4 regions of the Streptomyces sp. NPDC059785 genome follow, and region 1 is predicted to be linked to each of the others. Evidence: riboswitches for the same ligand, from Rfam matches in the RefSeq annotation. Region 1 holds a riboswitch; each other region holds the start of a gene.

The links. A riboswitch is a leader RNA that binds a small molecule or an ion and turns the genes downstream of it on or off. The one in region 1 is predicted to bind thiamine pyrophosphate.
Region 2: linked by a shared signal. The riboswitch ahead of thiO (glycine oxidase ThiO) and the one ahead of thiC (phosphomethylpyrimidine synthase ThiC) in region 1 are both predicted to bind thiamine pyrophosphate.
Region 3: linked by a shared signal. The riboswitch ahead of ACFV6E_RS19570 (thiamine ABC transporter substrate binding subunit) and the one ahead of thiC (phosphomethylpyrimidine synthase ThiC) in region 1 are both predicted to bind thiamine pyrophosphate.
Region 4: linked by a shared signal. The riboswitch ahead of ACFV6E_RS28705 (purine-cytosine permease family protein) and the one ahead of thiC (phosphomethylpyrimidine synthase ThiC) in region 1 are both predicted to bind thiamine pyrophosphate.

What each region holds. Positions count from the first base shown of each region.
Region 1 is NZ_JBHWHV010000023.1:67,986-75,569, reverse strand. It holds gene ACFV6E_RS19145 (IclR family transcriptional regulator) at 1-31, shown strand, start outside; gene ACFV6E_RS19140 (SsgA family sporulation/cell division regulator) at 130-567, shown strand; gene ACFV6E_RS19135 (YibE/F family protein) at 681-2,498, opposite strand; TPP riboswitch at 2,571-2,727, shown strand; gene thiC (phosphomethylpyrimidine synthase ThiC) at 2,720-4,561, shown strand; gene ACFV6E_RS19125 (VOC family protein) at 4,596-4,982, opposite strand; gene ACFV6E_RS19120 (DUF1801 domain-containing protein) at 4,988-5,353, opposite strand; gene ACFV6E_RS19115 (LysR family transcriptional regulator) at 5,542-6,426, shown strand; gene ACFV6E_RS19110 (hypothetical protein) at 6,579-7,454, opposite strand.
Region 2 is NZ_JBHWHV010000082.1:10,905-18,488, forward strand. It holds gene metF (methylenetetrahydrofolate reductase [NAD(P)H]) at 1-117, opposite strand, end outside; gene thiE (thiamine phosphate synthase) at 319-996, opposite strand; gene ACFV6E_RS38645 (Rv2175c family DNA-binding protein) at 1,147-1,512, opposite strand; gene ACFV6E_RS38650 (NAD(P)/FAD-dependent oxidoreductase) at 1,626-2,846, opposite strand; TPP riboswitch at 3,004-3,116, shown strand; gene thiO (glycine oxidase ThiO) at 3,114-4,304, shown strand; gene thiS (sulfur carrier protein ThiS) at 4,301-4,513, shown strand; gene ACFV6E_RS38665 (thiazole synthase) at 4,517-5,311, shown strand; gene pknB (Stk1 family PASTA domain-containing Ser/Thr kinase) at 5,454-7,406, shown strand.
Region 3 is NZ_JBHWHV010000024.1:36,400-43,983, reverse strand. It holds gene tsf (translation elongation factor Ts) at 1-278, shown strand, start outside; gene pyrH (UMP kinase) at 470-1,228, shown strand; gene frr (ribosome recycling factor) at 1,367-1,924, shown strand; gene ACFV6E_RS19580 (phosphatidate cytidylyltransferase) at 1,924-3,156, shown strand; gene rlmN (23S rRNA (adenine(2503)-C(2))-methyltransferase RlmN) at 3,285-4,391, shown strand; TPP riboswitch at 4,435-4,540, shown strand; gene ACFV6E_RS19570 (thiamine ABC transporter substrate binding subunit) at 4,620-5,726, shown strand; gene ACFV6E_RS19565 (ABC transporter permease) at 5,819-7,492, shown strand.
Region 4 is NZ_JBHWHV010000043.1:74,677-82,260, reverse strand. It holds gene ACFV6E_RS28730 (long-chain fatty acid--CoA ligase) at 1-416, shown strand, start outside; gene ACFV6E_RS28725 (sulfite exporter TauE/SafE family protein) at 544-1,314, shown strand; gene ACFV6E_RS28720 (MDR family MFS transporter) at 1,329-3,437, opposite strand; gene ACFV6E_RS28715 (DUF309 domain-containing protein) at 3,698-4,231, opposite strand; tRNA gene ACFV6E_RS28710 (tRNA-Pro) at 4,351-4,424, shown strand; TPP riboswitch at 4,470-4,564, shown strand; gene ACFV6E_RS28705 (purine-cytosine permease family protein) at 4,554-5,963, shown strand; gene thiD (bifunctional hydroxymethylpyrimidine kinase/phosphomethylpyrimidine kinase) at 6,064-6,903, shown strand; gene ACFV6E_RS28695 (NAD(P)-dependent oxidoreductase) at 7,043-7,584, shown strand, end outside.

The sequences.
Region 1 (7,584 bases):
CGGGACCCTCGCGATCTCTATCAGCATCTGAAAACTCACTCCTTGTGATCTCCCGTATACGTTGAGCAAGATGCAGCAGGGTCAGGGATGTGTTTCCCGGCCAGTCGACGGCAAACGACGGGGTAGACGATGCGCGAGTCGGTAGAGGCAGAAGTCATGATGAGCTTCCTGGTGTCGGAGGAGCTCGCCTTCCGCATCCCGGTGGAGCTGCGGTACGACACCTGCGATCCGTTCGCCGTGCGGCTGACCTTCCATCTGCCCGGCGACGCCCCGGTGACGTGGGCCTTCGGCCGGGAACTGCTGATCGACGGCGTGGGCCGCCCCTGCGGGGACGGTGACGTACGCATCTCCCCCACGGAGCCGGAGCTCTTCGGCGAGGTGCTGATCCGGCTCCAAGTGGGCGGTGACCAGGCGCTGTTCCGATCGGGTACGGCTCCGCTGGTGGCCTTCCTCGACCGGACGGACCGGCTCGTCCCGCTGGGGCAGGAGCGTTCCCTCGCGCACTTCGACACCCACCTCGACGACGCGCTGGACCGCATCCTGGCCGAGGAACAGAGCGCGGGCTGAGCACAGCGGTGCCTGCAAGTCCCTGTGCCTGGTGCCTGTGCCCGGCACCTGACGACCCCGTGCCTCCGTCTCTGCCTTCCCTCCCGACGGGCCCGGCCGTGGCCGGGCCGGGCTCAGCGCTTCCGCCGCCGGCCCCGCCCGCCCCGCGCGGGTGTCCTGGCGTCCGCATCGAGCGGGGGCCGGGCACTTGCCGGGGCCGGGACGCCCGCTGACTTCGTGCGGTCGGCCGACACCACCAGGGCCGCCAGCGCGGTGGTGACCGGGACCGACGCGACCAGACCGATCGAGCCCACCAGCGTGCGCACGATCTCCTCGGCGACCAGCTCGCTGTTGGCGACCGTACCGACGCTGCTCTGCGCGATGGAGAAGAGCAGCAGCAGCGGCAGCGCGGCGCCCGCGTAGGCCAGGACCAGGGTGTTGACGACCGACGCGATGTGGTCGCGGCCGATCCGGATGCCCGCGCGGTACAGCTTGCGCCACCCCATCGTCGGGTCCGCCTGGTGCAGCTCCCAGACCGCGGAGGTCTGCGTCACCGTGACGTCGTCGAGCACGCCGAGCGAGCCGATGATGACGCCGGCCAGCAGCAGACCGCTCATGTCGATGGCCGGGTACAGGCCGTGGATGAGGCCGGTGTTGTCGTCCACATTGCCGGTGAGCGCCGCCCAGCCGATGAACCCGGAGCCCAGGATGCCGATCAGCAGCAGCGAGAGCAGCGTGCCGAGCACCGCCACTGATGTGCGGGCCGAGAGGCCGTGGCACATGTAGAGGGCGATCAGCATGATGGCGCTGGCTCCGACGACCGCCACTATCAGCGGGTTCGACCCCTGGAGGATCGCGGGCAGGATGAAGAACGTCAGCACCAGGAAGCTGACGGCCAGCGCGATCAGCGCCATGACTCCGCGCATCCGGCCCACCACCACGACGGCCAGCGCGAAGATCCCGGCGAGCAGCGCCATGGGCAGCTTGCGGTTCACGTCGGCGACCGAGTACTGGAGGTTCTCCGGCGCGGAGGGCTCGTAGGCGACCACGACCTTCTCGCCCTGGCTCAACTGCCGTGACTGGTCCGGCTGGACGATCTCGGTGAAGGTCCGGCCCTTGTCCTTGCCGGTGTCGACCCGGATCGTCGCCTTCTTGCACTCGCCGGTCGCCTGCTGCTGGGCGGAGGAGCCCTCGGCGGTGGAGGTGTCGCCGGTCGGGGTGTCCGCCGAGGCGTTGACGGACTTGCAGTCCACCCGGACGACCTTGGTGACCGTCGCCTGCTGGGTCTGCCGGTCGAAGCCGACACCGGTGCGCTCATGGGAGGGGGCACCGCCCGGCCAGAGCACCGCCAGGCCCACGACGACCGCTGTCGCGAAGGGAATCAGCACCGCGGCGATGACCTTGCGAAGATGCTTCGAGACGGGCGCGGCCGGGCCGTGACTGTGCGAGTGCCCGTGGCCGTGGCCGTGGCCGTGGCCGTTCCCGTGCCCGTCCCCGTCCTCGGGCCCCGGCCCGTGCCCGCCGCCGGATCCCGGACCCTGGCCGCCACCGGGCCCTGATCCGCCACCAGGCCCCGATCCGCCGCCGGGTCCCGGACCTTGCCCGTTCCCGCCCGCGGACCCGGACCCAAATCCTGATCCGCCGAGTGCCGGGCCTTGCGCGCTCCCGCCCCCGCCTCCGAACCCTCGCCCGCCGCCCTGACCCGGCCCCCGCGCGCCACCGAATCCGCCACCCGGTCCATGCCCGCTCGGTCCATGCCCGTCCGGCCCGTGTCCACCCGGTCCGTGGCCGCCGGGCCCGTGCCCGCCCGGCCCATGGGCCTGCCTGTCGCCGGGATCCTGCCCATGGCCGCCGTCCGGGCCCGGCCCGGACGGCGGTCTGTGAGGCGTTCTCTGCGGCGGCCCGTGCGGCGGCCGGGAGGGTGGGAAGGGCGGCTGAGGCGTCGTGGTCACCGACCGATCATCGCAAGAACGAAGGGGGCCCTCTGTTCACCGCGCCAATATTGCCGCTAGCGTGGAGTTACCTTTTGCACACGCGGGAGCTCGGAGCACCGGGCTGAGAGGGCGCTGACCTCCGTCCCAGCGATGTTTCACATGAAACATCGGCGGACGGACACCGCTGCGTCGACCGCTGAACCTGTTACCGGGTAATGCCGGCGTAGGGAGTAGGTCTCATGACCAACAACGACGTACGCACGCCTGCCTCCAGCCAGACGGACGAGGTGTCCGACGTGTCTCCGGGCGATCAGTCCCAGGAGCCGTCGCGGGAGGCCGGCAGGTCCATCGGCTGGCACAAGGCATACGTCGAGGGCTCACGCTCCGACCTGCGGGTGCCGGTCCGTCAGGTGCACCTGACCAACGGGCGGTCGGTCACGCTGTACGACACCTCGGGCCCGTACACCGATCCGGCCGTCGACACCGACGTACGCAGGGGCCTGGCGCCGCTGCGGGAGAACTGGATCACCGCTCGCGGCGACACCGAGGAGTACGCGGGCCGCCCCGTCCGTCCCGAGGACGACGGGATCAGGCACACCGCGCCGCGCGGGGGCCTGCGTAATCTCGACGCGGTCTTCCCGGGACGGCCGCGCCAGCCGCGCCGGGGCCGCCCAGGCCGGCCGGTCACCCAGCTCGCCTACGCACGGCGCGGCGAGATCACGCCCGAGATGGAGTTCGTGGCGGTCCGCGAGAACGTCGACCCCGAGGTCGTACGTGAGGAGATCGCCGCAGGCCGCGCGGTCCTGCCCGCGAACGTCAACCACCCGGAGATCGAGCCGATGATCATCGGCAAGCGGTTCCTGGTGAAGGTCAACGCCAACATCGGCAATTCCGCGGTCACTTCCTCCATCGAGGAGGAGGTCGAGAAGATGACCTGGGCCACCCGCTGGGGTGCCGACACGGTCATGGACCTGTCGACCGGGCGCAACATCCACACGACCCGCGAATGGGTCCTGCGCAACTCCCCCGTCCCCATCGGCACTGTCCCGCTGTACCAGGCGCTGGAGAAGGTCGACGGCCGGGCCGAGGAGCTGACCTGGGAGATCTACAAGGACACGGTCATCGAGCAGGCCGAGCAGGGCGTGGACTACATGACCGTCCACGCGGGCGTACGCCTGTCGTACGTGCCGCTCACGGCGAACCGCAAGACCGGCATCGTCTCGCGCGGCGGCTCGATCATGGCGGCCTGGTGCCTGGCGCACCACAAGGAGTCGTTCCTGTACGAGCACTTCGATGAACTCTGCGAAATCCTCGCCGCGTACGACGTCACGTACTCGCTCGGCGACGGCCTGCGGCCCGGCTCGATCGCGGACGCCAACGACCAGGCACAGTTCGCGGAATTGCGGACGCTCGGGGAACTCAACGCGATCGCCAAGCGTTTGAACGTACAGACCATGATCGAGGGCCCGGGACATGTCCCGATGCACAAGATCAAGGAGAACATCGACCTTCAGCAGGAGATCTGCGATGAAGCTCCGTTCTATACGCTCGGCCCGCTGACGACGGACGTCGCACCCGCGTACGACCACATCACCTCCGGCATCGGTGCCGCGATGATCGCCTGGTGGGGCACGGCCATGCTCTGCTACGTCACGCCCAAGGAACACTTGGGCCTGCCCAACCGTGACGACGTCAAGACCGGCGTCATCACCTACAAGATCGCCGCCCACGCAGCCGACCTCGCCAAGGGGCACCCCGGTGTGCAGGAATGGGACGATGCGCTGTCCGACGCCCGCTTCGAGTTCCGGTGGGAGGACCAGTTCAATCTGGCCCTCGACCCGGACACGGCACGGGAGTTCCACGACGAGACGCTCCCGGCCGAGCCCGCCAAGACGGCACACTTCTGCTCGATGTGCGGCCCGAAGTTCTGCTCGATGAAGATCAGCCAGAGCATCACCGAGCGGTTCGGCGGCGGGGCGGCCGACGGCGCCTCCGCCGAGGAGGTCGCCGAGGGGATGCTGGAGAAATCGCGGGAGTTCGCGGCGAGCGGCAACCGGGTCTATCTGCCCATCGCCGACTGACGCGACGGCGGGCCGGCTCCCCGGCGTGGCGTGGTCACGCCGGGGCGTCCTCCGGGTACCAGCGGAGTTCCACGGTGTTCCCGTCAGGGTCCTGGACGTAGACGGACGTGGCGGAGCCGCGTGCGCCGAAGCGGTCGACGGGGCCTTGTAGAACCGTGAAGGTCCCGGACGCGATGACTTCGTCCCAGTCCAGCGGTTCCACGGTGAGACAGATGTGATCGACGTTGGACTCGCCCCGGGGGCGGCCGACCAGATCGATGATGGTTTCGGAGGTGATGCGCACCGAGGGGAACGGGACCCGGCCCGCCCGCCACTCGGCGACGCGTACGGGTTCGAGGCCGAGGAGACCGGTGTAGAAGTCCAGGGAGCGCTCGACCTCCCCCACGTTGAGGACGAGGTGGTCGAAGGCCTTCACGCGCAGTGCGGTCACTTCTCCTCCTCCAGTGCGACGGCCCGGCGCAGCCAGTCCGCGAACAGGACCGGGTCCACGTCGGCGACGGTCCGCAGCTTCACGGACGCCATCCGGCGGGCACCGGCGACCAGCCGTCCGGACGGGTCGGCGATGTCCTGGCCCCGCCACAGCCCGAACGTGACATAGGTGCTGTACGCCTTGAGCAGGCAGACCGGCGTCCGGCCGGGTCTGTCGCCGAGGCCCCAGGTGGGATGGCCGTGCCAGAGTGCGCCCGCGCCCTCCGGCAGGGCGGCGTCGATGACGGAACGCAGCTCCTCGCCGGTCTTCCGCAGGTCGTCGTCGAGTCCGTCCAGGTACGAGGTGATGTCCGAGGCGCTCATAAGGCTTCCTTGTCGCTTGTCGCTTGTCGCTTGTCGCTTGTCGCTTGTCGCTTGTCGTGAAGGGGAGAGGCGGTGGAGTCCGGAGGTGGACGCCTTCTACGATCCGCCGGGGAGAAACCGTCATCAAGGCGGAATCGGACTACGGTCGTTGAGCCTGATTAAACGCTGGGGGGCATGTGCTGGAGCGGGTGGAGATCGAGACCTTCCTGACGCTCGCCGAGGAGCTGCACTTCGGCCGCACCGCCGAGCGGCTGCGCGTCACGACCGGGCGCGTCAGCCAGGTCATCAGAAAGCTCGAGCGGCGGATCGGCGGCCCGCTGTTCGAGCGGACCAGCAGGACCGTACGCCTGACCGCGATCGGGCAGCGGCTGGCCGACGATCTGGCGCCGCTGGTCGCCGGTATCGAGGAGGCGCTGCGCAGAGCCGCGGACGCCAGCCGGGGCGTCACGGGCGAACTGCGGGTCGCCTTCCTCGGCGAGTGGACCGCGCCTCCGCTCCTGAAGGCGGTCGCTCTGTTCGGCGAGCGGCACCCCGACTGCCGGGTCGACGTACGCGAGGTGCAGTTGTCCAATTCGCGTACGAGTCTGCTCGACGGCTCGGTGGACGTCCTCGTCGCGTCGTACCCGTTCGACGGGATGGCCTGCGGGCCGGTCCTGCTGCGGGAGACACGGGTGCTCGCCGTGGCCGCGGGGCACCCGCTCGCCGGCGAGGAGTCGGTCTCCGTGGAGGTGCTCGCGGATCATCCGGTGGTCCAGTATCCGGAGGTGACCTCGGCGGCGTTCAAGCAGGACCGCACGCCGGACCGCACCCCGTCGGGACGGCCGGTTCCCAAGGGCCCGTCCGGCCGGTCGTTCTCCGAGATGCTCACCCTGGTCGCGATGGGCAGGGGCGTCCTGCCGGTCGGAGAGCATTCCCGCCGTTACTACCCTCGCCCGGACATTTCCTACGTCCCGCTGTACGACGCCCCGCCGATCGAGCGGGGCCCGGTGTGGCGGGAGGGGAACACCACGGAACGCGTCCGCGAGTTCGTACGGGCGGCGGCGGACGTCAGCCAGGACATGGTCGGCCCATGAGCCGGCACGGACGCGGGCCGGACCGCCCGCTCGCGCTCCCGTGGTCGGGGCACGAGCAGCGGCACCGGTGCGTCGGTACGCCGGGCTCTGCCGGATCGGTGTCACCCCGGACGGCGGCGACCGTGTGCCGCCCCGGCTGTGGTGGCCGGGGGTCAGTCCGGCTGGTGGTCGGGACCCCCGAAGTCCGGGCTGCTGAAGTCCGGGCTGCTGAAGCTCGGACGCGAATTCGCCGTCGTGCCGCTGCGGCCCTCGGGGCTGCTGAATCCGGGCCGGTTGTAGCCCAGGTGCGGGATGCGGCCGGTCGGTTCCGGTGTCTTGCCGCTCACCGCCGCGGCGGCGCCCGGGTCCACGAGCGCCTCCCGCAGGAACGGCAGGATGCCCCGTTCCAGCAGGGCGTCGCGCCAGGCTTCCCTGGCCCGGGCCACCTCCTCGTTCAGCCGTCCCCTGCTTTCGGCCTCGGCCGAGCCGTCGCCGTTGCGCAGTGCGGTCAGCAGCAGGCAGACAGCGGCGATCAGGATCGCGACCGCGGTGACCGCACCGAAGACCCAGCCGGTGGTCAGCATGGTCTTGGCGAACGCGGGTTCGGGATCGAGCATCTTCAGGAGGTAGCCCACGAGCAGGAAGATCGCCGCCGCCGTCCCGGCGAGGACGGGCGCGAGCACCGCCACCACGGCGGCGACGCCCGCTCCGGCCGTCTCGGCGACCTCTCCCATCGTGGTCGCGAGCCCCACGGCGGTCGTGCCCGGCTCGGTGGAGCCGGCCTCTTCACGGACCGGCGGGGTGGACGGCGCCGGCCGGCGCAGTTCCTCGCGGACCTTCACGTAGTGCTGATATTCGGCCGCCGCGGCGGCCGTGATGAACGCCGTGGCGTTGAGCGCCATCGTGCGCAGTTGTTCGGGGTTGAGCCGCTTGCCGACAGCGGCGAGTTCCGGACGGTGTGGGGCGGAGCGCAGCGCCTCATTGAGGATCCGCTCGTATTCCTGGCGGTCCTCACTCAGCAGGTGCTGCGGAACGCTGTTCATGTGCATCCCCCGATGCTCCGTAGGGCTTGGGGCTCGCACGCTGACGAGCCGTCGGGCAGAAACGGAGGGGAGCCTGCTACGGATAAGCCGATGGTAGAGCGGCGACGGCGGGCGGTGACAGGGGGTTTCCGGAAAT
Region 2 (7,584 bases), on a different contig from region 1:
GCCCTTGGGGGTCTTCGGCGCCGAGAACTCGAACGACACCGTCTGCTTGCCGGTCGCCAGCATGTCGCGCACGGTGCGTGCGCGATCAGTCCTGGTGGAGGCGGTTCCGATGGCCATGTCCGCAGGTTAGCCAGGGGGGTGCGGCTCGCCCAACCGAACCAGTGGAAATTGTCCGATTTGTCGACTTCTTGTCCACCCCTCGGGACGAAGGTCCCGGAACACCGGCACGCGCCCGCGGCCTCCCGCGCACCCGCCGCCCCACCGACCTGCCGACCCGCCGTCCCACCGACCTGCCGACCCGCCGCCCTGCCCGCCGGGCTACCGCACCCCGCGCAGCCGCTTCGCGAACTCCCCCGCCGCCGCTCCCGGGTCGTCGGCCTCGGTGATCGCCCGGACCACGACGACACGCCGCGCGCCGGCCTCCAGCACCTCGTCCAGGTTCCCCAGGTCGATGCCGCCGATGGCGAACCAGGGTCTGCCGATGCCCAGGGACGCCGTGCGGCGGACCAGGTCCAGGCCGGGAGCGGGCCTGCCCGGCTTGGTCGGGGTGGGCCAGCAGGGGCCCGTGCAGAAGTAGTCCACGCCCGGCTGGACGGCGGCGGCGGACGCCTCGGCGGCCGTGTGCGTGGAGCGGCCGATCAGGACGTCGTCGCCGAGGATCGCGCGGGCCGCGGGCACCGGAAGGTCGCCCTGGCCCAGATGGAGCACCTGGGGGCCGGCCGGGTGGGCGGCGCGGGCCGCGTGGGCCACGTCCGCCCGGTCGTTCACCGACAGGAGTCTGCCGTGCTCCCGGCACTTGTCGGCGAAGAGCGCGAGGTACTCCAGCTCCTCGGCCGCCTCCAGGCTCTTGTCGCGCAGCTGCACGATGTCGACGCCGCCCGCCAGGACGGCGTCCAGGAACCCGGCCAGGTCGCCCTGGCGCTTGCGGGCGTCCGTGCACAGATAGACCAGGGCGTCGGCGAGCCGCGCACGCGCGGTGACTGCGGCCTGAGGCATGGGGGTCCCCCTGTTCGGGCTTCACGAGCCGGGCTCGTGAAGCGAAGCCGGGAACGCGGGGCGGGCGCCCCGCGTCCCCGGTGGCGCGCGGACCGCGGCGGCCGTGGGGCGGCGAGCCGTGGTCCGTGCGCCGGACGGTCGTCTTCCGGATCAGACGGCGAGCGCCTGGGCGCGGCGCTTCACCTCCGTGCCGCGATTCTCGCTCAGGGCCTGCGCGGGGGTGCCGGGCAGGCTGTCGTCGGGGGTGAAGAGCCACTCGAGCATCTCTTCGTCGGTGAAGCCGTCGTCCCGCAGGAGCGTCAGGGTGCCGGTCAGGCCCTTGACGACCTTGTCCCCGTCGATGAAGGCGGCGGGGACGTGCAGCGCCCGGTTCTCACCACGGCGTACGGCGATCAGCTGGCCCTCCTTGACCAGCTGCCGGACGCGGGTCACCTCGACGCCGAGCTGTTCGGCGATGTCGGGGACGGTGAGCCAGGCGGGGACGAGAGCATCGATCTTTGCGTCAATCTCGGTCACGGGACAAGCCTGCCATCTGGGACTGACAGTCGGTAGCCGGGCACCCTCCGGCCGGGTCGCGGCAGGCCGGGCTGTCCGCCGTACGGCGGGACGCGACCCCGCCGCCGTGGCCGTTACGCCGTGGCCGCCTTCAGCGGGCGGGCCGGGTCCGCCAGCAGCTCCGGATCCATCGCGGTGCCCGCCTCGATCAGCTTGCGCCCCTGGGCGAGGTCCCGGGGCCTGCCCACCGCCAGCAGGGCGACCAGCCGCCCTTCACGGAGCCAGCAGACGGTCCAGGCGGCGCCCGCCGGATCGCCCCGCCAGACCGTGGCGTCGCCGGCCGCGTGATGACCGGCGTACTGCACGAAACGGCCGAACTGCTCGGACCAGAAGTACGGCACCGGGTCGTACGCCGTGGGCGTCTCGCCGATGATGTTCGCCGCGACCGTGCGCGGCCCCTGGAGGGCGTTGTCCCAGTGGTGGACCAGCAGGCGCCCCTGGTAGCGGCCCGACGGGAAGGAGGCGCAGTCGCCGACCGCGTACACGTCGGGCGCCGAGGTGCGCAGGTGGTCGTCGGCGACGACCTCGCCGTGCGCGCCGAGCTCGATGCCGGAGCCCGCCAGCCAGGCCGTCGCGGGACAGGCCCCGATGCCGACGACGACCGCGCCCGCGGGCAGCCGGGTGCCGTCGTCCAGGATCACCGCGCCGGGTTCGACGCTCGCCACGCGCGCGTGAGTGCGCAGTTCGGTGCCACTGTCGGCGTACCAGCCGGTCATCGGCGCGGCCACCTCGGCGGGCAGCGCCCCGGCGAGCGGCCGGTCGGCGGCCTCGACGACGGTCACCGCGCAGCCGGCCTCACGGGCGGCGGTGGCGAATTCGGCGCCGATCCAGCCCGCCCCGACGACCACGACGTCGTGCTGCCGGGCGAGCACGGGGCGCAGCCGCTCGGCGTCGTCCAGGGTGCGCAGCAGATGGACCCCGGGGACGTCCTCCGCGCCCGGCAGCCGGATCGGCTCGGCGCCCGTGGCGAGCACCAGGACGTCGTACGGGACGGGTCCCTCCGCGGTGTCGACCTCGTGGTCGCCGGGGCGGACGGCGAGCACCTCGCGGCCGAGGCCCAGGGTGATGCCGAGCGCGGGGAAGTCGACGTCGAAGGCGGATCCCTCGGCCTTGCCGAGGAGCACGGCCTTGGACAGCGGTGGCCTGTCGTACGGCTGGTGCGGTTCCGCGCCGAGCACGGTCACGTCGCCCGCGAATCCCTGTTCCCGCAACGCGACCGCGGTCTGCACCCCGGCCATGCCCGCGCCCACGACGACGACCCGCCGTACCGTACGCCCCTGCGTCTGCTCGCTCACTCGATCACCTTAGACAACTGACAATTCGTCAGTCAGCGGACCGGGCCCGTGACCTGTTCCACACGCGCGTGCCGCCGCCCGGGTGGCGGCCGTCCCGGCCGCCGTGCGCGAGGGCTCCCCTACTGGCACCCGGACGGACGGGCTAGGGTGGCCAACGTAGAGCACACGCGGGAGCCCGGACGCACCGGGCTGAGAGGGAGGCTGGCCGGCCTCCGACCGTACGAACCTGATCCGGGTCATGCCGGCGAAGGGAGGGGCTGGACACCCATGGCGCTTGTGCCGGACACGGCGGACGTCCTCGTGGTCGGGGGCGGGATCATCGGGCTCGTGACCGCCTGGCGGGCCGCGCAGCACGGGTTCGCCACCGCGGTCGTGGACCCCGAGCCGGGCGGCGGGGCGGCGCAGGTGGCCGCCGGGATGCTGGCCGCCGTCACCGAGCTGCACCACGGCGAGCAGACCCTGCTGGGCCTCAATCTGGCCTCCGCGGAGCGTTATCCGGACTTCGCGGCCGAGCTGACCGGGGCGACGGGTCTCGACCTCGGCTACCGCAGGAGCGGCACGCTCGCGGTCGCCCTGGACGCCGACGACCGCGCCCACATGCGCGAACTGCACGCGCTGCAACGCCGGTCGGGGCTCGACTCGGAGTGGCTCAGCGGCCGCGAGTGCCGCCGCCTGGAGCCGATGCTCGCGCCCGGCGTGCGCGGCGGGCTCCGGGTCGACGGGGACCACCAGATCGACCCGCGGCGGCTCGCCGCGGCCCTGGTCACCGCCTGCGAACGCGCCGGGGTCGTCCTCCACCGCACCTGGGCACAGCGGCTGACCGTCCTGCGCGACCGGGCGGCCGGTGTCGTCACCGCGGACGGCACCGCGCTCGCCGCCGGCCGGGTCGTCCTGGCGGCGGGCAGCCTCAGCGGGCGCCTCGCGGGCGTGCCCGACGACGTAGTGCCGCCCGTACGGCCGGTGAAGGGGCAGGTACTGCGGCTGACGGTGCCGAAGCGGTACGCGCCGTTCCTGAGCCGTACGGTGCGTGCCGTGGTGCGCGGCAGTCAGGTCTATCTGGTGCCCCGGGTGAGCGGCGAGCTCGTCGTCGGCGCCACCAGCGAGGAACTGGGCTGGGACACCACCGTGACCGCGGGCGGGGTGTACGAGCTGCTGCGGGACGCCCACGAGCTGGTCCCCGGCATCACGGAGCTGCCGCTGACCGAGACCCGCGCGGGACTGCGTCCCGGCTCCCCCGACAACGCGCCGCTGCTCGGCCCGACCGTGCTGGACGGCCTGCTCCTGGCCACCGGCCACTACCGCAACGGTGTCCTCCTCACGCCCGTCACCGGCGACGCCATGGCGCACGTCCTGACCACCGGTGAACTCCCGGACGTGGCCCGCCCCTTCAGCCCCGGGCGGTTCGGCCAGGGCCCGGCCGGAGCGGCCCGCACGAACCCCACGGAGCAGCCCGTATGAGCGTCCTCGTCACCGTCTTCGTCAACGGGGAGCGGCGGACGGTCGCCGACGGCACCGCGCTCGACGCGCTCGTCGCGACCCTCACCGCGGCCCCCTCGGGCATCGCCGCCGCCCTCAACGAAACCGTCGTCCCGCGCGCGCAGTGGCCGGTCACCGCCCTAGGCGAGGGTGACCGCGTCGAAGTCCTCACCGCCGTCCAAGGAGGCTGAACCATGGCCGACGACTCCTTCGTCCTCGGTGGTACGACCTACGCGTCCCGCCTGATCATGGGCACGGGCGGCGCGCCCAGCCTCGACGTCCTGGAGCGCTCGCTGCTGGCGTCCGGCACGGAGCTGACGACGGTCGCGATGCGCCGGGTCGACCCGGCGGCCCACGGCTCGGTGCTCTCGGTGCTCGGCCGGCTCGGCATCCGCGTCCTGCCGAACACGGCGGGCTGCTTCACAGCGGGCGAGGCCGTGCTGACCGCCCGCCTCGCGCGCGAGGCACTGGGCACGGATCTGGTCAAGCTGGAGGTCATCGCCGACGAGCGGACGCTGCTGCCCGATCCGATCGAGCTGCTCGACGCCGCCGAGACGCTGGTGGACGACGGGTTCACCGTGCTGCCGTACACGAACGACGATCCGGTGCTGGCGCGCAAGCTCCAGGACGCCGGCTGCGCCGCGATCATGCCGCTGGGCTCGCCCATCGGCTCCGGCCTCGGCATCCGCAACCCGCACAACTTCGAGCTGATCGTCGAGCACGCGCGCGTGCCGGTGATCCTGGACGCGGGGGCCGGTACGGCCTCGGACGTCGCGCTGGCGATGGAGCTGGGCTGCGCGGCCGTGATGCTGGCCTCGGCCGTGACCCGCGCCCAGGAGCCGGTGCTGATGGCCGAGGGTATGCGGCACGCCGTGGAGGCCGGGCGGCTGGCGTACCGGGCGGGCCGGATCCCGCGCCGCCGTTTCGCCGAGGCGTCCTCGCCCGCGGAGGGCCGCGCGCGCCTGGACCCCGAGCGCCCCGCGTTCTGAGCGCGCGCCGGAGTTCCGGGCCTCGTGGCCCCCGGAACGTGAGGCACCGCACAGCCACACGACAGTCACAGGTCTGCTGCATTCCACCCGGAAGCGGGGCGACCGGGTGGGCCTGACAGTGGCGGCTCGTAGACTCACCTGCGTGGATACGACCCTTCAGGACCCCTTGGTCGGGCAGGTGCTCGACGGCCGCTACCGCGTGGACGCGCGGATCGCGGTCGGCGGGATGGCCACGGTCTACCGGGCCCTGGACACCCGCCTCGACCGCGTGCTCGCGCTCAAGGTGATGCACCCGGCGCTGGCCGCCGACGTCTCGTTCGTCGAGCGGTTCATCCGCGAGGCCAAGTCGGTGGCCCGGCTCGCCCACCCGAACGTGGTGCAGGTCTTCGACCAGGGCACGGACGGGTCGTACGTCTATCTGGCCATGGAGTACGTGGCGGGCTGCACCCTGCGTGACGTGCTGCGCGAGCGCGGGGCGCTCCAGCCGCGGGCCGCGCTCGACATCCTGGAGCCGGTGCTCGCCGCGCTCGGTGCCGCGCACCGGGCCGGTTTCGTGCACCGCGACATGAAGCCGGAGAACGTCCTCATCGGGGACGACGGCCGGGTCAAGGTCGCGGACTTCGGCCTGGTCCGCGCGGTGGACACGGTGACGAACACCACGGGGGCGGTCCTCGGCACCGTGTCGTACCTCGCCCCGGAGCAGATCGAGCACGGCACCGCCGACCCCCGGGTCGACGTGTACGCGTGCGGTGTCGTCCTCTACGAGATGCTCAGCGGCGACAAGCCGCACTCCGGGGACTCCCCCGCCCAGGTGCTCTACCAGCACCTGCACGCGGACGTGCCCGCGCCGTCGGCCGCGGTGCCGGGGCTCGCGGCCGTCCTGGACGGGCTGGTCGCCACCGCGACCGCGCGCGATCCCGAGCTGCGTCCGGCCGACGCGGTGGCCCTGCTCGGGCAGGTCCTGGAGGCGCGCGGCGGACTCACCGCCGGGGAGCTGGACGCCGTACCGCCGAAGGCGCTGGCCGCGGACCACGACAACGCCGACGACCGGACCAGCGTCATACCGCGCTCGCTGTCCATACCCCGGACGCTCCCCGTGAACGAGGACGGCGAGGCCTACGCGGTCCACGGGGCCGACGCGGGGCTGGACCGGACCAGCCGGTTCGAGAGCCCGCCTCCGCTGCCGCCGCGCCGGCGGGGTGCCGGTCCCCGGCGCGGGGTGCTCGCGATCGTCGCGGCGCTGCTGCTCGTGCTCGGCGTCGGAGCGGGCGTCTGGTACATCAACTCGGGCCAGTTCACCAAGGTCCCGCCGGTGCTGTCGAAGACCGAGGCGCAGGCCACGGACCGGCTCGAAGCGGCCGGGCTCGACGTGGGCAAGGTCGAGCACGCCTACAGCGACACGGTCAAGCGCGGCACGGTCGTCAGTACCGCCCCGGGCATCGGCGAGCGGATCCGCAAGAACGACTCGGTGACGCTGACCATCTCGGACGGTCCCGAGACGGTGAAGGTGGCCGACCTGGAGGGTCTGCGGCTGGACAAGGCCAAGGCGCGGCTCAAGGCGGACGGGCTCGCGGCCGGCATGGTCACCCGTGAGTTCAGCGACGAGGTGTCCAAGGGCTCCGTGATCCGTACGGAGCCGAAGGCGGGCACCGAGCGGCACGCCGGTTCGGCCATCGCGATCGTCGTCAGCAGGGGCAGCCGGGTGGAGGTGCCCGACGTCACGGGCTCGTCGGTCGAGGACGCCCGGGAGAAGCTGGAGGACAAGGGCCTGAAGGTCGAGGTCGCCACCGAGCGGGTCACGTCCGAGTTCGACAAGGGCCAGGTCGCCGAGCAGTCGCCGGGCGAGGGCAAGGCGGTCGCCGAGGGCGACACGGTGACCCTGAAGATCTCCAAGGGTCCCGAGATGGTCGAGGTCCCGGACGTGGTCGGCGACAACGTGGACGACGCCAGGCAGGAGCTGGAGGACGCCGGCTTCGAGGTGGACGAGGACCACGGCTTCCTCGGCCTCTTCGGCGGCGACACGGTCAAGAGCCAGTCGGTCGACGCCGGCGACAAGGCCCCGAAGGGCTCGACCATCACCATCGAGGTCCGCTGACCCTGACCGGTGGTTTCCCGCCGCCCACTCCGGCCGGGGGTGTGCGGGGCTCGGCACCGGGACTGCGGAAGCGTCCTCGCCGCGGGCCCCGGCCCGGCGGGGGGCGCGGCCCGGCAGGACGCGGGCCCCGGCAGGGGACGCGACCCCGCGTCTGGTGGGCCGCGACAGCCGGACATAC
Region 3 (7,584 bases), on a different contig from region 1:
ACATCGCCGCCTTCGCGCCGAAGTACCTCTCCCGCGAGGACGTCCCGGCCGAGGTCGTCGAGTCCGAGCGCCGTGTCGCCGAGGAGACCACCCGCGCCGAGGGCAAGCCCGAGGCCGCGCTCCCGAAGATCGTCGAGGGTCGCGTCAACGGCTTCTTCAAGGAGGCCACCCTCCTCGGCCAGCCCTACGCGCTGGACAACAAGAAGTCCGTCCAGAAGGTTCTGGAGGAGGCCGGTGCCACCCTGAAGCGCTTCACGCGCATCAAGGTCGGCATCTGAGTCCGTACCGCGATCGACGTTCGACCCCGCTAGGGTCGACAGCAGTCGTCCGCGTACGCCGGCACCCACGCGCGCGTGCCGGGCGACAGCAGATCTGACAGGGAGGCCATTGCCGAGCATGGGATGCGAACGACACCCCACCGGCAATGGCCTTCTTTGTATGTGTGCCAAGTAAAAGAGGCGAGTTCTCCATGACCACCAAGGCCGACAAGAGCGACGACGGCAAAGTACGCGGTCGCTTCCTGCTGAAGCTCTCCGGAGAGGCGTTCTCCGGCGGCGGGGGACTGGGCGTCGATCCCGACGTGGTGCACGCCATCGCCCGCGAGATCGCGGCCGTCGTGCGCGACGGCTCCGAGATCGCCGTCGTCATCGGCGGCGGCAACTTCTTCCGCGGCGCCGAACTCCAGCAGCGTGGCATGGACCGGGCCCGCTCCGACTACATGGGCATGCTCGGCACGGTCATGAACTGCCTCGCCCTCCAGGACTTCCTGGAGAAGGAGGGCATCGACAGCCGCGTACAGACGGCCATCACCATGGGGCAGGTCGCCGAGCCGTACATCCCGCTGCGGGCCGTCCGGCACCTCGAGAAGGGCCGTGTGGTCATCTTCGGTGCCGGTATGGGCATGCCGTACTTCTCCACGGACACCACCGCCGCGCAGCGCGCCCTGGAGATCGACGCCGAGGCCCTGCTGATGGGCAAGAACGGTGTGGACGGGGTCTACGACTCCGACCCGAAGACCAACCCCGGGGCCGTCAAGTTCGATGCGCTGAACTACGGCGAGGTCATCACCCGGGACCTCAAGGTCGCCGACATGACCGCGATCACCCTGTGCCGTGACAACAAGCTCCCCATCCTGGTGTTCGAGCTCCTTGCGGAGGGCAATATCGCACGGGCCGTCAAGGGTGAGAAGATCGGCACACTCGTGGGTGACCAGGACGGCCGGGCCTGACCGGGTACGGACCCTGACCGGGGGATGGACAATGTCCTGCCGGTCCGGAACCGTGCAGGAATAAGACGCGACGCAGCCGGCCGCCGACCCCGACGAGGAACAGCTGCCGGGCCTACTCAAGACACGCAGGAGCAAGTGGTGATCGAAGAGACCCTCCTCGAAGCCGAGGAGAAGATGGAGAAGGCCGTCGTGGTCGCCAAGGAGGACTTCGCCGCGATCCGCACCGGTCGTGCGCACCCGGCGATGTTCAACAAGATCGTGGCCGACTACTACGGCGCGCTGACGCCGATCAACCAGCTGGCCTCGTTCTCGGTGCCGGAGCCCCGGATGGCCGTGGTGACGCCGTTCGACAAGAGCGCGCTGCGCAACATCGAGCAGGCGATCCGCGACTCCGACCTGGGCGTCAACCCCAGCAACGACGGAAACATCATCCGGGTGGTGTTCCCCGAGCTGACCGAGGAGCGCCGCAAGGACTACATCAAGGTCGCCAAGACCAAGGGCGAGGACGCCAAGGTCTCGATCCGCTCCGTACGCCGCAAGGCCAAGGACGCCATCGACAAGCTCGTCAAGGACGGCGAGGTCGGCGAGGACGAGGGCCGCCGTGCGGAGAAGGAACTCGACGACACCACCGCGAAGTACGTCGCCCAGGTGGACGAGCTCCTCAAGCACAAGGAAGCGGAGCTGCTCGAGGTCTGATGAACGACTCTTCCTGGGGGGCGCCGCCGCAAGCCGGGTACTGGGGGCCGTCCGACCAAGGACCTGTCCAGGGGGCAGCCCCGGCGGGTCCCGCATACGATGCGCATGACGCCCAGCAGACTCGCCCCATGCCCATCGTGCCCGACGTACCCGCACATGGCGGAGACCAGGATGACGACCGGGGGGCCGCTCGGCCGGGCGGCCCCTCGTTCCGCGACGGCGAACCGCCGGCGGCGCCCTACGGGGAGCCCTCGCACAACCCGCCGCAGCAGAGTCCGCAGCACACGCAGAGCCCGCCGCATCCGCAGGCTCCGCACCACGCGCAGAGTCCGCACCACCCGCAGGCTCCGCACCTCTCGCAGAGTCCGCAGGAGCCCATGCCCAGCGCCCAGCCGTCAGCGCCCGCACCGCAGAAGAAGACCGCGGGCCGCGACCTCGGCGCGGCCATAGGGGTCGGTGTCGGACTCGGTGTGGTGATCATCGCGTCGCTGTTCGTCGTCAAGGCCGTGTTCGTCGGCGTGGTCGCGGTCGCCGTGGTGGTGGGCCTGTGGGAGCTCACGTCGCGGCTGGCCGAGCGCAAGAGCATCAAGGCGCCGCTCGTGCCGCTGGCGATCGGCGGCGCGGCGATGGTCGTCGCCGGGTACGTGCGGGGCTCCGAGGGCGCCTGGGTGGCGATGGCGCTGACCGCGCTGGCCGTCCTCGTCTGGCGCATGACGGAACCGCCGGAGGGCTACCTCAAGGACGTCACCGCCGGCCTCTTCGCGGCCTTCTACGTGCCGTTCCTGGCCACGTTCGTCGCGATGATGCTCACCGCGGACGACGGTCCCTGGCGGGTCCTGGTCTTCCTGCTGCTCACGGTGGTCAGCGACACCGGTGCGTACGCCGTCGGCTGGCGTTTCGGCAAGCGCAAGCTGGCTCCGCGGATCAGCCCCGGCAAGACCCGCGAGGGCCTGCTCGGCGCGGTCGCCTTCGCGATGGTGGCGGGCGCGCTGTGCATGCAGTTCCTGATCGACGGCGGCACCTGGTGGCAGGGTCTGCTCCTCGGCCTCGCGGTCGCGGTCAGCGCCACGCTCGGTGACCTCGGCGAGTCCATGATCAAGCGGGACCTCGGGATCAAGGACATGGGCACGCTGCTGCCCGGGCACGGCGGCATCATGGACCGCCTCGACTCACTGCTGCCGACGGCGCCGGTGGTGTGGCTGCTGCTGGTGGTGTTCGTCGGGTCGGGTTGACCGACCAGTGCCACCCGTCCTGCCCGCCGAATCGCCTTACCTGCTTTGAGCTGGGCTTTCGTCGGTGAGAGGTCCGTTGTCCACAGGGCGGCGGGCCTTCTCTTTTTGTCTGCGACACTGGTAGAGCCATGCCTAAGCCCGGAGAACTTACATTCGTCGCGCCGCGCGGAGCCAAGAAGCCGCCGCGGCATCTCGCCGATCTCTCGCCCGCCGAGCGGAAAGAAGCGGTGGCCGCGATCGGGGAGAAGCCGTTTCGCGCCAAGCAGCTCTCGCAGCACTACTTCGCGCGGTATGCGCACGACCCCGCGGAGTGGACGGACATCCCCGCCGCCGCCCGGGGCAAGCTCCAGGAGGCGCTGCTGCCGGAGCTGATGTCCGTCGTCCGGCACATCAGCTGTGACGACGACACCACCCGCAAGACCCTGTGGAAGCTGTTCGACGGCACGCTCGTCGAGTCCGTGCTGATGCGGTATCCGGACCGGGTCACCATGTGCATCAGCTCCCAGGCGGGCTGCGGGATGAACTGCCCGTTCTGTGCCACAGGACAGGCCGGACTCGACCGGAACCTGTCCACCGGCGAGATCGTCCACCAGATCGTCGACGGTATGCGGGCGCTGCGGGACGGGGAGATCCCCGGCGGGCCCGCGCGGCTGAGCAACATCGTGTTCATGGGCATGGGTGAGCCGCTCGCCAACTACAAGCGGGTGGTCGGCGCCATCCGCGCGCTCACCGACCCCGCCCCGGACGGGATCGGGCTCTCGCAGCGCGGGATCACCGTGTCGACCGTCGGTCTGGTCCCGGCCATCCACCGGTTCGCGGACGAGGGCTTCAAGTGCCGGCTCGCCATCTCCCTGCACGCACCGGACGACGAGCTGCGCGACACCCTCGTCCCGGTCAACACGCGGTGGAAGGTGGGCGAGGTGCTGGACGCGGGCTTCGAGTACGCCGCGAAGTCGGGACGCCGGCTGTCCATCGAGTACGCGCTGATCCGCGACATCAACGACCACGCGTGGCGCGGTGACCGGCTCGGCCGGCTGCTCAAGGGCAAGCCGGTGCACGTGAACCTGATCCCGCTGAACCCGACGCCCGGCTCCAAGTGGACCGCCTCGCGCCCCGAGGACGAGAAGGCGTTCGTCCAGGCCATCGCCGCGCACGGAGTGCCGGTCACCGTGCGGGACACCCGGGGGCAGGAGATCGACGGGGCGTGCGGGCAGTTGGCGGCGTCCGAACGGTAGAGCGGTAGCAGCGGAGGGTACGCTGGCCGGTACGTACATCTTCATATTCCGACAGGGGAGCGCCACAGCGCTGAGAGTGCGGCACCGGCCGCAGACCCTCTGAACCTCGCCCAGGTCATTCTGGGTAGGAAGTTCGGTCACCACTCAAGCTGTTGCGCCCTGCCCGGGAACTCGTCGGAGGTCCCGGGCAGGGCCGCGTCTTCTCCTGGTCATCCCAGGAGGAATCCAGTGAGCACCACCAGCAGCGCCGGCCGTGCCGGCAGGAAGTTCACGGCCGTGGTCGCGGTCACCGGGCTCGGGCTCGTCGCTCTGTCCGCGTGCGGCTCGTCCGGTTCCGGAAGCGGCGCGGGGGACGAGAAGACCGTGACCCTCGTCAGTCACGACTCCTTCGCCGCGTCCAAGAGCGTCATCGAGGAGTTCGAGAAGGAGTCGGGGTACAAGGTCCGGGTCCTCAAGGACGGCGACGCGGGACAGGCCGTCAACAAGGCGATCCTCACCAAGGACAACCCCCAGGGCGACGTCTTCTTCGGTGTCGACAACACCCTTCTCTCCCGCGCGCTCGACAACGGGCTCTTCCAGCCGTACGAGGCCAAGGGCGCGGACAAGGTGGCCGAGGAGTACCGGGCGGACCAGGACAAGCACCGGGTCACGCCCATCGACTCCGGCGACATCTGCGTCAACTACGACAAGGCGTACTTCACCGAGCACGAGCTGGACCCGCCGAAGTCCTTCGCCGACCTGACGAAGCCGAAGTACAAGAACCTGCTCGTCACGGAGAACGCGGCCACGTCCTCGCCGGGGCTCGGCTTCCTGCTCGGCACCGCCGCCGCGTACGGCGACGGTGGCTGGGAGGGGTACTGGAAGAAGCTGCGCGCCAACGGTGTGAAGGTGGTCGACGGCTGGGAGCAGGCGTACAACGAGGAGTTCTCCGGGTCGGCCGGCGGCAGGAAGGCGGGCGGCGACCGGCCGCTCGTCGTGTCGTACGCCTCCTCGCCGCCCGCCGAAGTGATCTACGCCGACCCGAAGCCGAAGACCGCGCCGACCGGTGTCGCCGACGGGACCTGCTTCCGGCAGACCGAGTACGCGGGGCTGCTGAGCAACGCGGAGAACACCGCGGGCGGCAAGGCGCTGATCGACTTCCTGGTCTCGAAGAAGTTCCAGGAGGACATGCCGCTGAACATGTTCGTGTATCCGGTGGTCGACGGGGCGAAGGTGCCCGGCGAGTTCACGGCGTACGGGCCGCAGGCCGAGGATCCCGCGACGCTCGCCCCCGCCAAGATCGCCGACAACCGTGACCAGTGGGTCAAGTCGTGGACCTCGCTCGTACTGAAGTGACCGACGTGGTTTCCGGAGACGCGGGAGTGGCTTCCGGGGGGCGCGGCGGGGCTGTCGGCAGGCGTGGCGGTGCGTTGCGGGTTCTGGGGCTCATGGGGCTGCCCGTCGCGTTCTTCGGGGTTTTCTTCGGGTATCCGGTCGTCGCGATCGTCGCCCGCGGCTTCAAGGCCGACGGGACCTGGCGGTTCGGACGGTTCGGCGAGGTGCTCGCACAGTCCGACATCCGGCACGTGCTGTGGTTCACCACCTGGCAGGCGCTCGCCTCCACCGCGCTCACGCTGCTGGTCGCGCTCCCCGGCGCCTACGTCTTCGCGCGCTTCGAGTTCAGGGGCAAGCAGGTGCTGCGGGCCGTCGTGACCGTGCCCTTCGTCCTGCCGACCGTGGTCGTCGGGACGGCGTTCCTGGCCCTGGTCGGGCGCGGCGGGCTGCTGGACGACTTGTGGGGCGTACGCCTCGACACCACCGTCTGGGCGATCCTCCTCGCCCACGTCTTCTTCAACTACGCGGTCGTCGTACGGACCGTCGGCGGCCTCTGGTCGCTGCTCGACCCCCGGCAGGAGGACGCGGCGCGGATGCTCGGCGCCTCCCGGTTCGCCGCCTGGCGCCGGGTCACGCTTCCGGCGCTGGCCCCGGCCGTCGCCGCTGCCGCGCTGATGGTTTTCCTGTTTACGTTCACTTCGTTCGGTGTGGTGCAGATCCTCGGCGGGCCGGCCTTCTCCACCCTGGAGGTGGAGATCTACCGGCAGACCGCGGAGATCTTCGACCTCGCCACGGCCGCCGTGCTGACCGTCGTGCAGTTCGTGGTGGTCGGCGTGATCCTCGCCGTGCACGCCAGGACCGTACGCCGCCGGGAGACGGCCCTGCGGCTCGTCGACGCCTCCGTGACCGCACGGCCGCCGCGCGGCGCGGGGCAGTGGGCGCTGCTCGCCGGAGTGCTGGCAAGCATCGCCGTACTGCTCGTGCTGCCCCTCGGCGTACTGGTGCAGCGGTCCCTCGACACCCCCGGCGGCTACGGCTTCGGGTACTACCGGGCGCTGACGTCGGCCGACGGCGCTGTGTTCCTGGTGGCGCCGATCGAGGCGATCGGGAACTCGCTGCGGTTCGCGGCCGCGGCGACCGTCATCGCCGTGGTCATCGGTGGGCTCGCCGCGGCGGCGCTCACCAGGACCGGCCGGCGTACGCCGTCCCTGAGCGCCCGGCTCGTGCGCGGCTTCGACGCGCTGCTGATGCTGCCGCTCGGCGTCTCTGCGGTGACGGTCGGCTTCGGCTTCCTGATCGCCCTGGACGAGCCGCCGCTTGATCTGCGGGCCTCCTGGATCCTGGTGCCGCTGGCACAGGCCCTGGTCGGCGTCCCCTTCGTTGTACGGACGATGCTTCCCGTGCTGCGCTCCGTCGACCAGGGGTTGCGGGAGGCGGCCGCGGTGCTCGGGGCGTCGCCCTGGCGGGTCTGGCGCGAGGTGGATCTGCCGATGGTGCGGCGGGCGCTGCTCGTCGCCGCCGGGTTCGCCTTCGCGGTGTCGCTGGGCGAGTTCGGGGCGACCGTCTTCATCGCGCGGCCCGACCGTCCGACGCTGCCGGTCGCGGTGGCCCGGCTGCTCGGCCGCGCGGGCGACCTCAACTACGGGCAGGCGATGGCCCTTTCGACGATCTTGATGGTGGTGTGCGCGGTGGCGCTGCTCGTCCTTGAGCGGGTACGGGCCGATCGGATCGGTCGGATCGGTCGGATCGGTCGAGGCGATCGGATCGATCGGACGGGGGAGTTCTGATGGTGCGGTTCGGTAAGTGGGACGCGAGCGTTGAGCGGGTTGGTCAGCGGGATGAGCGGGGCGGTGGGCTGGACGGGCGGGGCGGTGCGGGT
Region 4 (7,584 bases), on a different contig from region 1:
TGGGCCGGCCCGAGGCGACCGCGGCGGCCGTCGTGGACGGCTGGTTCCGCACCGGCGACCTGGGCACCAAGGACGACGAGGGTTTCCTGCGCATCGTCGACCGCAAGAAGGACGTCATCATCCGCGGCGGCTACAACGTGTACCCGAGGGAGGTCGAGGAGGTCCTGATGCGCCACCCGGACATCGCCCAGGTCGCCGTCATCGGACTCCCGGACGACCTGCACGGCGAGGAGGTGTGCGCGGTCGTCGTACGTGCCCCGGACGCCGCCGCCGACGCCCCGGCGATCACCGAGTGGTCCAAGGAGCACCTGGGCCGCCACAAGTACCCGCGCCGAGTGGAGTTCGCCGACGAACTCCCGCTGGGCCCCAGCATGAAGGTCCTCAAGCGCGAACTGCGCGCCCAGTACGCGCGCTGAGGAACCCGGGGCCGACGGCGCGGGTGGTCGGCATCCCCCGGGCGGTCGTGGCCTCCTTGCCCGTCAGGACCACCCGCTGAGACGGTCCTGACGGGGCCGGTCGCCCGGGCATAGCATCGGTTCCCGCATGGACACGATGACGCTCTGGCACGTAACCCCCTGGGAGTTCGCCGCCCTCGCCGCCGCGGCCCTGCTCGTCGGCTTCTCCAAGACCGCCGTCAGCGGGGCCAACACGGTCAGCCTCGCGATCTTCGCCGCCGTACTGCCGGCCCGCGCCTCGACCGGCGTACTGCTGCCGGTCCTCATCGTCGGGGACGTCCTGGCCGTCCTCACCTACCGGCGGCACGCCCACTGGCCCACCCTGTGGCGGCTGTTCCCGGCGGTCGCCGCGGGCGTCGTCCTCGGCACCCTGTTCCTGGTGTGGGCGGACGACGGGATCGTGCGCACGTCCATCGGCGCGATCCTGCTGCTGATGGCGGCGGTCACCGTGTGGCGCCGCCGGACCGCGGCCGAGGGGCGGGAACCGGAGTCGGTCGCCTCACGCACGGGCCGGGTCACGGCCCGCTCGTACGGCGTCCTCGGCGGCTTCACCACGATGGTCGCCAACGCGGGCGGCCCGGTGATGTCGATGTATCTGCTCTCGGCCGGCTTCCGCAAGCTCGGCTTCCTCGGCACGTCGGCGTTCTTCTTCCTCATCGTGAACGTCTCCAAGGTGCCCTTCAGTGCCGGACTCGGACTGATCGACGGCCGCTCGCTGTTCCTCGACGCGGCGCTCGCGGTGTTCGTGGTGCCGGGCGCGCTGCTCGGCAAGTGGGCGGTGGACCGGATCAACCAACGGCTGTTCGAACAGCTCGTGATCGCGGCGACGGTGCTGGGCGGACTGCAACTGCTGCGCTGACCGGTGGGCACCTTTCAGGGGGCTCTGTGTGCCCCGGCGGGCGCCGGGGCCCGCTCCCGCTCCGCCCCGCCGGACACCCCGTGCGCCAGGTCCTCGGCGAGGAGCCGCTTGGCGATGGTGTCGACCGCGGCCCGCAGGTCCGCGCCCGGCGGCCGGCCGAGGTCCTGCTCCACGCGCCGTTCGAGCCAGTGCCCCCACGCGTCGCCGATCACCCCGGCCTCGCGCCGCCCCGCCTCGGTGTGCGAGAGCAGCGAGCCGTCACGGGTGAGATAGCCCTCCTCGACCATGCGCTGGAAGACCGGCAGCAGCACCTCGGGAGGCAGGTGCCGGCGGGCCGCGATCAGACCCAGGCTGGCGTGTCCCACCAGCCGGGTGAACATCTCGACCTGCATCACGGCCCACGCCCCCGCCACGTCAAGACGGGTGTCCGACCGCTCGACGATCCGCCGGGTGGTGGCCGGTTCCGTACGACCGATGATCTTGCCGACGGACGATTCGAGCAGCCGCCGGGAGTCCGCCGTGGACGGGGACGCGAACCCCTCGCCCATGTCCGTCGAGCCCATCCGCGCGCTGTCCCGCAACCGCACCTGCTTGAGGAACAGCGCGAAGACGAAGCCGAGCAGCGCGACCGGCACCGCCCAGAGGAACACGGTCTGGATCGTGTCGGAGTACGCCTGGATGATCGGCTCGGCCGCCCGCCGCGGCAGCCCGTGCAGTCCGTGCGGGCTCTGGGCGCCCGTGGCGATGACCGCCGGATCGGCGGCGCCGGTCCTGGTCGCGTCCTTGATCCCGTCCGCCAGGTTCGGCTTGAGCGCGCCTGCGTAGACGGTGCCGAACACGGCGGTGCCGAACGAACTGCCCAGCGTACGGAAGAAGGTCACGCCCGAGGTCGCCGTGCCGAGGTCGGAGTAGTCGACGGTGTTCTGCACGGCGATCGTCAGGACCTGCATGCACAGGCCGATCCCGGCCCCGAGCACGAACATGTACAGGGACGCCGTCCAGGTGCCGGTGCCGGGGCCCATGCGGGACAGCAGATACAGGCCGAGGGCCATCACCAGCGCGCCGACGATCGGGAAGACGCGGTAGTGCCCGGTCCTGCTGACCATGTTGCCGCTGAACACCGACGCGATCAGCAGGCCGATCACCATCGGCAGGGTGCGGACACCGGAGACGGTGGCGGAATCGCCGTCCACGTACTGGAGATAGCTCGGCAGATACGTCAGGGCGCCGAGCATCGCGAAGCCCACGATGAAGCTCAGGATCGAGCACACCGTGAACACCGGGTTGGAGAACAGCCGCATCGGCAGCATCGGTTCAGCGGCCCGGGTCTCCACCCAGCAGAACAGCCCGAGCGCGATCAGCCCGCCCGCGAACAGGCCGATGACGACGCCCGAACCCCACGCGTACTCGTTGCCGCCCCAGCTCGTCGCCAGGATCAGCGCGCTCGCGCCCACCGCGACCAGCGCGATGCCCAGGTAGTCGATGACGGGACGGGAGGCCGACCGCACCACGGGGATCGTACGGGCGGCCGCGATCACCACGACGATCGCGATGGGCACGTTGACGTAGAACGCCCACCGCCAGGTCAGATGGTCCGTGAACAGTCCGCCGAGCAGCGGCCCGATCACCGTGGACACCCCGAACACGGCGCCGATCGCACCCTGGTACTTGCCCCGCTCCCGCAGCGGGATGACGTCGGCGATCAGCGCCATCGCGGTGACCATCAGACCGCCCGCCCCGATGCCCTGCATCGCCCGCCACGCGATCAGCAGCGGCATGTTCGTGGCCAGCCCGCACAGGAACGAACCGGTGATGAAGACGACCGCCGAGACCTGGAAGACCAGCTTGCGCCCGAACAGGTCGCCGAACTTGCCGACCAGCACCGTCGCCACGGTCTCCGCCAGCAGGTACGAGGTGACGACCCACGACATGTGCGAGGCGCCGCCCAGGTCCGCCACGATCGTCGGCAGGGCGGTGCCGACGATCGTCTGGTCGAGGGCCGCGAGCAGCACGCCCAGCATGATCGTCACGAAGACGACGTTGCGCCGCCGGTTGTCCAGCACGGGGGGCGCGGCGGCCGGGGCGGACGCCGACGACGGCACGCTCTCGTCTGTGGTCGTCACAGGGCCAGCGTCACACTGCCGAGTGGCGGGTGCATGCGGGGTGCTCCGCCTGGCGTACAGGGCGCTCCGCCGGAGGCGGGGTGTGGTCCGCCGTCGGTCGGCCGCCTGCCTGCCGGCCGGCTGCCCGCGCCGGCCAGGCGCTCCACCGGCGGTGCCGCGGACTGCCGTCGGCCGGCTGCGGCGCCGCCTTGGCCGGTCGCGCGGTTCCCCGCGCCCCTGACGGGGCGCACCCCGACCGCGGCGGACCTCGCGCGGCTCCCTCAGGGGGTGGGTCCCGTCAGTTTCGGTGCTCGCTTCCCGGCGTCGATCGCCGTCCCGCCCTGCTCGACCTCCGCGGCCAGCTCCCGGGCCCAGGCGGCCAGTTCCGCCGGGTGCAGTCCGTGGGGCCGGGGGCGGCCGGCCGTCGTGGACCACTCCTCGATCGCTCCCGCGCCGCGGCGCAGCAGGCGGGCGCCGCCCGTCACGTTGCCCCGGGCCGCGTGGGTCAGGCCCACCGCGAGCTGGGCCATCCCGCGCCACAGCGCGCGCTCGGTGTCGGGGCCCGACTTCCAGGCGTCCTCGAAGACCTCGTGCGCGTGGAACGGCTTGCCCGCCGCGAGCAGCGTCTGCGCCTCGGCGACGGTCTCCGCCGGGGTGCGCACCACCCCCTCGGGCTGCCGCTCCACCCCGTCCGCGCCGTACGGCAGCGGACGGCCGAGACCGTCCCGGGGCCGGGCGTTGCGCGCCCGGCCCTCCGTGTCCCGGTCGCGCCCGCCGCTGCCGCCGGTGTCCCCGGTCGCCGATGTCGCGCTCATACCGCGATTGTCCCGCCCCGGCCCGCGCACCGCCGCCCCGCCCCCCGCGGACCGTCCCCGTACGTGGGGTAAAGTTCTCTGCGCGCCGCCACGCGGGAAGAACACCGCGGCGGGCGCACCGGGACGTGGCGCAGCTTGGTAGCGCACTTGACTGGGGGTCAAGGGGTCGCAGGTTCAAATCCTGTCGTCCCGACGGTGCGAAGGGTCTTCACGGGCGACAGCCCGCGAGGGCCCTTTTCCCACGGACACGGGGTGCCCCGTAAGAGGGCTGAGATCACACCCGTCGAACCTGAACCAGTTAGGACTGGCGGAGGGATGTCTCATGGCGTTGCCGCATGCCCGCGCGGAAACGGCCGGTACCGGAGCAGAGGGCCGGGGTGTCTTCGACGGGCGGATGCCCGCCGCCCCCGGTGATCTGCGCATCGAGGCGCGGGGAATCGCGCCGGTGCCAAAGGACGCGCGGTACGGCGGGCCCGGGCGGCTGTTCACCGTCTGGTTCGCGCCCAACCTGACCATGACCGGGGTCTTCACCGGCACCCTCGGCGCCGCGCTCGGCCTCGACTTCGCCACCGCGCTCACCGCCGTCGTCCTCGGCACCCTGCTCGGGGCCGTGCCGACCGCGTACCTGGGCACCTGGGGCAGCCGGACCGGTGCCGGGCAGCTCCCGCTCGCCGGGCTGGCCTTCGGCCGGGCGGTGGCGGTGCCGGGCGCCCTGCAATGGCTGTCCTCCATCGCCTGGGACGCGCTGATCGGCCTGTTCGGCGGCGACGCCCTCGCACAGCTCTGCGGCCGGCCGTTCTGGCTGGGCGCCCTGGTCATGCTGGCCGCGCAGGGCGTGCTCGGCGTCCTCGGGTACGAGGCGATCCACCGGCTCCAGACCGTGATGACCTTCGCGCTCGCGGCCGCGTTCGCCGCGCTCACCGTCAGGCTGGCCGACGGCGGCACCGCGAGCGCCGCGGCCGGCACCGCACACGGCGCCGACCGGGCCGGCGCATTCGTCCTGACCTGCACGGTCGCGCTGAGTCTGGCCCTGTCCTGGGCGCCCTACGCCAGCGACTTCAGCCGCTATCTGCCGCGCGACACCTCACGGCCGCGGATGTTCTGGTGCACGCTGCTCGGCATCTCGGTGTCCTTCGTCGCCGTCCAGGCGCTCGGCCTGTGGGGCGCGTCCGTGTTCACCGACCAGACCGCCCGCGGCGTCGACACCCTGCTCGGCGGCGGCGTACTCGGCGCGTCCGGGCTGCTCGTCGTGGCCCTCGCCGCGCTGTGCAGCAACGCGATGAACGACTACAGCGGCTCGCTCGCCCTCCAGACCATGGGCGTACGCGTGCCACGCCCCGTCGCCGCCGCCCTGGCCGCCGTGCTCGGCTTCCCGCTCGTCCTGTGGATGCACGCGGCCGACACCACCACCCGCTTCCAGAACGTCCTGCTGCTCGTCGGCTACTGGATACCCGGGTTCGTGGCGATCGTCGTCGTGGACTGGGCCGCCCGCGCCAGAGCCCGCCGCGGCGCGCCCGTCGACCTGGCCGCCGAGCGCGCCCGCCCGGTGCCCTGGTGGCCGGCGCTCACGGCGTTCCTCGCCGCCTTCGCCGCGGCGGTGCCGTTCATGAGCACCAGCCTGTACGTGGGCCCGGTGGCCGAGGCCCTGCACGGCGCCGACCTCGCCTACGGGGTGGCGTTCCTGGTGGCCCTCGCCGTGTACACGCCGCTGCGCGTGCGCCGGCCCCACTGATGCCCCCGCGCGCCCCCCGACCTCCCCTCCTCCTTCCGCACGGAGCCGCACCACCATGCCCACCGCCCCGTACGTCCGGCCACCCGAAGGAGAGCCTGGTATGACCCCTCAGCCCGTCCCGGCCACCCCGGGCGCCGCCCCTCGCACCGCGCCGCCCCGCGTCCTGACCGTCGCCGGATCCGACTCCGGCGGCGGCGCGGGCATCCAGGCCGACCTCAAGACGATGCTCGCCCTCGGCGCGCACGGCATGAGCGTGCTCACCGCCGTCACCGCGCAGAACTCCCTCGGCGTGCAGGGCGCGTGGGAACTGCCCGCCGAGGCGGTCCGCGCCCAGTACCGCAGCGTCGTGGACGACATCGGGGTGCAGGCGGTGAAGACCGGCATGCTCGCCTCGCCGCTGCTCGTCGAGACGGTCGCCGAACTGCTCGCCGGGACGGCCGCGCCCGTGGTGGTGGACCCGGTCAGCGTGTCCAAGCACGGCGACCGGCTGCTGGCCGACGACGCGCTGGACGCCGTACGGAACACACTGCTGCCTACGGCGACGGTGGCGACGCCGAACCTGGACGAGACGGCGGAGCTCACCGGGATCGCCGTAGCCGACGAGGCGGACATGGTGCGGGCCGCGGACCGGCTGCTGTCGTACGGGCCCCGGTGGGTCCTGGTCAAGGGCGGGCACCTGCCCGGCGCGGCCGTCGACCTGCTGACCGACGGCACCGAGGAGCACTGGCTGCGCGCCCCGCGCCACGACAACCGCCATACGCACGGCACCGGTTGCACGCTCGCCTCGGCCGTCGCGGTGGGCCTGGCCCAGGGCCACCCGGTACCGGCGGCGGTACGGCTGGCGAAGGACTACGTCACCGGAGCGATCGAGTCCGGCTTCCCCCTGGGCGCGGGCATCGGCCCCGTCGACCACGGCTGGCGGACCCGCGGGGCGGACTGACCGCGCCCGGTCCCCGGCGCCGGACGGCGGCACGCGTCCGGCCCAGCACCGCGCATGCCCCCGGGACGTACGAGGAAGACGTACGAGGAAGACGTACGAGGAAGACGTACGAGGAAGACGTACGGGGAGAAGGAGACACGTGAGCATTCCGCCCCCGCCCTCCGTCGCCGGCCGGCCCGTCGTGCTGCTGCGGCCCGCCCCGCAGCGAACCGACCGCATCTTCACGCCCGGCGCCCTGCGGCTGCTGCACGACCGCTTCACCGTCGTGGACCTCGCCGACGACCCGTCGGACGAGGCGTTCGACGCGGCGCTGCCCGACGCCTTCGCGATCATCGGCCAGCCCGACCTGCCCGCCGGGCGGCTGGCCCGCGCACCCCGGCTGCGGGCCCTGCTGAACGTCGAGGGCAACTTCTATCCGAACGTCGACTACGAGACCTGCTTCCGGCGCGGTGTCCACGTGCTCGGCTGCGGACCCGCCTACGCGCAGGCCGTCGCCGAGTACGCGCTCGCCCTCGCCCTCGACCTGGCCCGGGGCATCAGCCGCGAGGACCGCGCCTTCCGCGCCGGACGCGAGCGCTACGTGTCCGACGGCAACGCCGACGCCGTACTCCTGCGCGGCTCGGACATCGGCCTCGTCGGCTTCGGCAACCTCGGCCGCGCGCTGCACCCGCTGCTCGCCCC